2 regions of the Blautia segnis genome follow, and region 2 is predicted to be linked to the other one. Evidence: riboswitches for the same ligand, from Rfam matches in the RefSeq annotation. Region 2 holds a riboswitch; the other holds the start of a gene.

Region 1 (3,119 bases), on a different contig from region 2:
CTTCCGGTGACAGCTCAGATCCTGCAAACAGCGGCGATTCTTCTGGCAGTGATCAGATCACTTATCCTTCTGAGGATACCGGTGATGGCTCCGGAGATACTTCCGGAGGGGATACTTCCGGAGGAGATGCTCCTGCGATTCCGGATTACACAGAGACTCCCGGCGATGGCTATGAGCCAAGTGAAGATAACAACTGGGATTATGTAGCTCCTGGTGCTGACTCCGGAGCAGATGGTTCTGACGGTTCAGACAGCGCCCAGCCGGATATGGAGGTTTATGAATAGCATCGTTTCAATTGCATAATAAGAAAACAAAATCCCCGGGGATTCATTTCACGAAGCATTCCAATTATGTTCAGCTTCTGAAAACTCCCGGGGATTTTTTAATTTACAATCTAATGCTAAGATCCAACGCTTTTGACCCTGATATCATCATTTTATTTGATTCAAAAATGCAAATGGCTCCTTATCTTCCAGAAAATGCATCAGCATATAGGCAGTCATGATTGCCACATTCTCCTCCTGTAAAATACGCTTCACTTCTTCTTTATCCGCAAGAACAACCTCAATCTCCTCCGTAGCCTCCTGGGCCTTGGAGCTGATCTGACCGCTGGCATATCCGTACACAGTCGCACAGGATTCATCTGTCATCCCTACCGTGGTAAAATAAGGCTTCTGATAAGCCTCTGCTACCGGAATCGGTTCCAGCTTTAAGCCTGTTTCCTCGTACATCTCACGAACTGCGCCCTCATGATAATTCTCATCCGGTTCTACCAGTCCTGCCGGAAATTCATAAATATAATCTCCCAGCGTGTAGCGATACTGCCGAATCAATACCACCTTGTCGTGGTTTTCTCCGTAAATACTGTAAATAATTACGCCATCTGGTTTGTTTTTGCGGGTTACAAGCTTCAGGCTCTCCACATCTCTGGCACGGGATGCCACGAAGTAATTCACAGGTGTGTTATGTACACTGGTTGCCTTTACATTATAAAGGTTTACATAACGGTTATCTGTCTGCTTGGTAATGCTGTTGATTTTTCCCATAGGAACCTCTTTTCATCAGTCACCGCGAAGGATTACACGAATTCTTTTATAAATAAAGAATACGATCACTGAGGTTAATGTGTATTTAAATAAGTTAAATGGCACAAGAATCATAATTGCAAAGGTAAGAAGGTTCGTAACACCACTGTGTACTGCTGCGCCCATCTCGATAAATGCCTGAACCGGCATTCCAAATGCCTTTCCGTATGCCGGAAGAAGAACAAATGCATTTATAAAGCATGCAAGGATAGTGGTAAGAATTACACCAACTGCCATTCCGGCAACTGCATGTGTTCTTGTTTTCTTATGCTGGTAGCGGTAGATCAGGCCTGCCGGAATTACATAAGAGCAGCCAAAGATGAAGTTCGCCACATCTCCAACACCTGCTGTCATAGTTCCTTTGGTTACCAGATGAACCAGAATCTTCACCAGCTCGATCAGCATGCCCGCTACAGGTCCCATTGCAAAGGAACCAATCAGTGCCGGAATTTCGGAAAAATCCAGCTGGTAAAAGGATGGAGCAAGAAAAGGAAGCGGCACCTCAAAATTCATAAGTACGCCGGCCACAGCACCTAACATTGCTACCTGGGCAATGGTTCTGGTTCGGCTTCGTTCCATTACGTTTCCATTTCTGATTACTTGTTCGCTCATACTCGTCACTCCTTAAATTATAATATTTAAAGAAAATTTCTGCAAGTATGCGAATAGAAAATCTTAGGATCTTTTCCAGCACTGCAGCAAACAGCTATTTCCATCCACACAAAAAGCCCCGGAATTTCTTCCGGGGCAATGAGTACGTACAAATAAATATCAACTTATCTGATCATTCTGCGCGTTCTTCTCTCATCCAGACTTTACTGTCGGTTTTGGAATTTCACCAAATCAGCCGCCTAAGCGGGTCGCGGACTATACCGCCGGTAGGGAATTTCGATATTCAAGCTCTCGATCACCCTGCCCCGAAGAAATTTTCTTTATTCATATGGATTATACAATAGAAAAGCGGTAATTTCAAGAAGAAGTAAAAATATTTTTTTATTCTTCCGTTCTTTTCTCCACCACATGCACATCCATCTGGGGATAAGGAATTCCAATTTCGTTAGCATCGAATGCTATTTTTATTTTTTCATTCAGGCGCCATTTGATGTTCCAGTATTTCTCTGTAGGGACCCAGACCCTAAGCCCCAGGACCACTGCGCTGTCTCCCAGTTCATCTACAAACACCTGCATCTCCTTATCTGACTTTGTGCCGGGATCCTCCTGCAAAATGTGATAAAGAAGCTTTTTGGCTTTTTTAATATCGGAATCATAGGAAATCCCTACTTTAATTTCCAGCTTACGCAAAGCCTGGGCAGTTACATTAATGATAGTACTGTTGGACAGCCTGCCATTTGGAATGATCACATGCTTATTATCTACTGTTGTAAGGGTTGTATAAAACATCTCAATTTTATACACTGTGCCTTCTGTACCACCTGACTGGTCCTGAATAATGTAATCACCTACCTGAAAAGGTTTAAACAGTAACAGCATTACACCACCTGCCAGATTTTCCAGTCCTCCCTGAAGAGCAAGACCAATCGTAACACCGGCAGTTCCAAGAAGAGCCGCAACTGAAGATTCCTTCACGCCAAAATAAGTAGCAATATTAAAGATCAGAATCAGATATAACAGGAATTTTCCGAAGGAGCAGATAAACTGGGCAACTCCCTTATCTACGCCAGCCTTTTCCATGGATCTTTTTGTTATTTTCAGGAACCACTTGATCAGCTTCGTTCCTGCATAAAAAGCAAGAACTGATAAAACCACCTTCATCCCGAACTCGATTAAATCCGGAATGTGTCCATTAAAGTAAGCCTTGAGCTGACTCATATTGAAATTGACCTTATCTACGGTTTCCTGTACCGTTTCCTGAACTGCATTTTCAATTACCTGTTCTTCCAAATTATCATCTCCCGCTTCTCATCGTCAAACGTTTTCCACAGTCATCGGCCTGCTTCCACTTGTTTATCCACCGCTTACTGTACCATTCTCCACAATATCAGCTGAACTGCCAGAATCAGCGGCACACCCACA
Region 2 (3,119 bases):
AACATTTCGGATGCGTTTGGTTTTTTGTGCTGCGTTGAAATTCATATTACGCAGCGTCTGCGGAATAATTGGGGTTATTCCGCAATAAATGCGGTGTATTTTCCCAGGCAAAAACACTATAATCATCCCATAAAGTTCAATACAACATCTGTTAAAGATTACAGAAAGCTTTTTAAACTGGCTTTCCGGACTGGATTTAGTATAACACGAAAGAAGAGGGAAATGAAATGGAAGGTTACAATTTACAGAAAGAAATGAGTGAAGCGATACAGGCTGGTGAAAACGCATTGTGCAGCCTGAGGACAGCAAGGGAAGAACTTCAGAAAGCTGGGAACTGGGGAATTGTGGATTTGTTTGGAGGCGGATTTATTACAAACCTGATCAAGCATTCCAAAATGGATAACGCTTCCCACCTGATGGAAAATGCCAAGTATGATCTGAAGAAGTTCCAGAAAGAGCTTAGGGACGTGACGATCAATACGGATTTGTCAATTGACTGCGGCGGTTTTCTTACCTTTGCCGATTTTTTCTGGGACGGCGTGGTTGCCGACTGGCTGGTACAGTCGAAAATCAATGATGCAAAGTGTCAGGTCGATGACGCGATTGCACAGGTAGAGCAGATTCTCAGGAGACTGAAGCAGTATTAAAATTTTGAATGGCAAGCTAAATTATTGATTAGATAGAAAAAATGGAGGAAAAATTATGTTAACACTTATTATAATCGTTTTAATTCTCATGGCAATTTGCAGACCGCGTCGCTACAGAGGCTTTGGCCCGTATCACCATCATCACGGCCCGTTCTTTGGACCTCCGATGGGTGACCCGAGAGGCCCTTATGGTCCTATGTGCGGCGGCCCTTTTGATCACGGCCCTGGCGGACACAGAGGTCCTGGCGGCCCATTTGGCCATGGTCCAAGATGGTAAATGATTTACAGAGAAAATATTAGAATTGGAATTTGATGACTGGAAATGTCTCTAACATTCTATGTGGAATGCAGGGACATTTCCGGAGAACAATTCAGATTATAAGGATAAAATCCGGAACTTTAATTCTTTGTCAAAGTTCCGGATTTTTTTATGCGTAAAAAGTAATTTGATTTATTTCTTTCTTTGATTATGGAATAAATTTAGGAATACTGCTTCTTATAATTTTCTCCCCAGGCCCACATTGCATCCATGATGGGCTTCAGGCTGTAGCCAAGCTCGGTCAGGGTGTATTCTACTCTTGGCGGCACTTCGGCGTAAACCTTGCGGGTGAGAAGTCCGGATTCTTCCATCTGGCGAAGCTGTGAGGTGAGAACCTTCTGAGATACCGTGCCGATGGATTTGCGCAGCTCACCGAACCGCTTGGTGCCAGTAAGCAGATCGCGGAGGATGAGCACCTTCCATTTATCGCTGATGAGAGTGAGGGTAGTCTCCACGGGGCAGGCTGGGAGATTGGGAGCTGTGGACTGGGATGTTGATTCATTATGTTTTTCCATTGTGATGATACAAATAGTTCTTCAGGACAAGGTGAAATTCCTGACCGGCAGTATAGTCTGCGCGCCATATGGCTGATACGGCGAAATCCCGTAACCGACGGTAAAGTCCGGATGAAAGGAGATAACAATGAATACAGAAACTGTAAAAATTGAGAATGTAAATAAAGATAATAATTTTAAAGAAAAAAATAAGATAATGCTTCAGGTGAGAATGCTGACAATGACGGCTGTATTGGCTGCAAACTATGTTATTCCGTCTGTCCACAGAAATGTATTGATATTAGTAAAATTCCGGTGGAAATCGATCAGAATCATTGTCTTCACTGTGGAAGATGTGTGGAAACTTGTCCTGCTCAGGCAATTATGAAGAGAGGACAATAATCGGAGAAAGGACTGGATAGTGGCAGGTATGAACCAAAATGAGAGACGAATTTTCCTGATTTAAGAGCTTTTAAATGAGCGGGAGAATGAAAATTATGGAACAATGTCCATTCCAAGAGAGCGGGAAGATCAGAAACTGCTTTTGCGCGGGCTGATGAATGTTCGAGTGCCGAAGAAAATAAATCCCAGATTTTTGCAGATCCAGGACGAATATTTGAGGGCAGAAATGGAAGAAAAGAATATTCTATTTAAAGAAAAAAATCAGTTATTTTACAGAAGAAGGATGGCGAAGATCCAGCAGCTGAAAGAGGCGATTGAAGAAGCGGATGCGGTTGTGATTGGTGCAGGAGCCGGGCTTTCTACTTCAGCTGGGTTTGTATATACAGGGGAACGATTTTCGAAATATTTCGGGGATTTTACAGAAAAATATGGATTTGAGGATATGTACTCAGGCGGATTTTATCCATTTGATTCTTTGGAGGAATATTGGGGGTACTGGAGCAGATATATTTATATTAACCGATATATGAATGCGCCGAAGCCAGTGTACGAGAATCTTTTGAGGCTGGTACAGGAGAAGGACTATTTCGTGCTTACAACCAATGTGGATCACTGTTTCCAGAAAGCTGGTTTTGATAAACATAGAATGTTCTATACACAGGGAGATTATGGCCTCTGGCAGTGCAGCAGACCATGCCATCATGAGACATATGATAACCGGAAAATTGTGGAGAAAATGGTAGAAGCACAGGGCTATACTGTGGCAGCAGACGGCACATTACTTGCTCCGCAACGCGCTGCACTGAAAATGACAGTTCCGTCAGAATTAGTACCTCATTGTCCAAAATGCGGCGCTCCAATGACCATGAATTTACGTGCGGACAGTACCTTTGTGGAAGATGATGGATGGCACAAAGCTGCCTCCAGATATGATGATTTCATCCGCAGACACCAGGGAATGAAGGTCCTTTTCCTCGAGCTTGGAGTGGGTTATAACACTCCCGGCATTATCAAATATCCTTTCTGGCAGATGACCGCAGGCAATCCGAAGGCTGTTTATGCATGTATCAATTACAGAGATGCCGCCTGCCCAACGGAATTACAGAACCAGGCGATTTGTATAGAGGGAGATTTTGAGAGATTGTGACTATGTAGCCGCTAATATATTAGCAAGGGAAGTATGTTTTGCAGGAGTCGCTCATGAAATATTATCAGAAAGCAGTTTCTACTCCGGGAATACCGTACTATACATATGAA

What was found. Region 2 has a riboswitch for FMN ahead of H8S54_RS18730 (4Fe-4S binding protein). Riboswitches for the same ligand answer to the same signal wherever they lie in the genome.
Region 1: it holds a riboswitch for FMN, as region 2 does, so the genes downstream of both, H8S54_RS15445 (ECF transporter S component) here and H8S54_RS18730 (4Fe-4S binding protein) in region 2, are expected to answer to the same signal.

Annotation. Positions count from the first base shown of each region.
Region 1 is NZ_JACOOT010000036.1:92,067-95,185, forward strand. It holds gene H8S54_RS15435 (hypothetical protein) at 1-284, shown strand, start outside; gene H8S54_RS15440 (NUDIX hydrolase) at 432-1,046, opposite strand; gene H8S54_RS15445 (ECF transporter S component) at 1,062-1,697, opposite strand; FMN riboswitch at 1,878-2,014, opposite strand; gene H8S54_RS15450 (mechanosensitive ion channel family protein) at 2,079-2,987, opposite strand; gene H8S54_RS15455 (DUF1294 domain-containing protein) at 3,062-3,119, opposite strand, start outside.
Region 2 is NZ_JACOOT010000004.1:62,379-65,497, forward strand. It holds gene H8S54_RS01920 (hypothetical protein) at 228-647, shown strand; gene H8S54_RS01925 (hypothetical protein) at 703-924, shown strand; gene H8S54_RS01930 (winged helix-turn-helix transcriptional regulator) at 1,128-1,481, opposite strand; FMN riboswitch at 1,495-1,608, shown strand; gene H8S54_RS18730 (4Fe-4S binding protein) at 1,713-1,862, shown strand; gene H8S54_RS01940 (SIR2 family NAD-dependent protein deacylase) at 2,146-3,009, shown strand; gene H8S54_RS01945 (M14 family zinc carboxypeptidase) at 3,063-3,119, shown strand, end outside.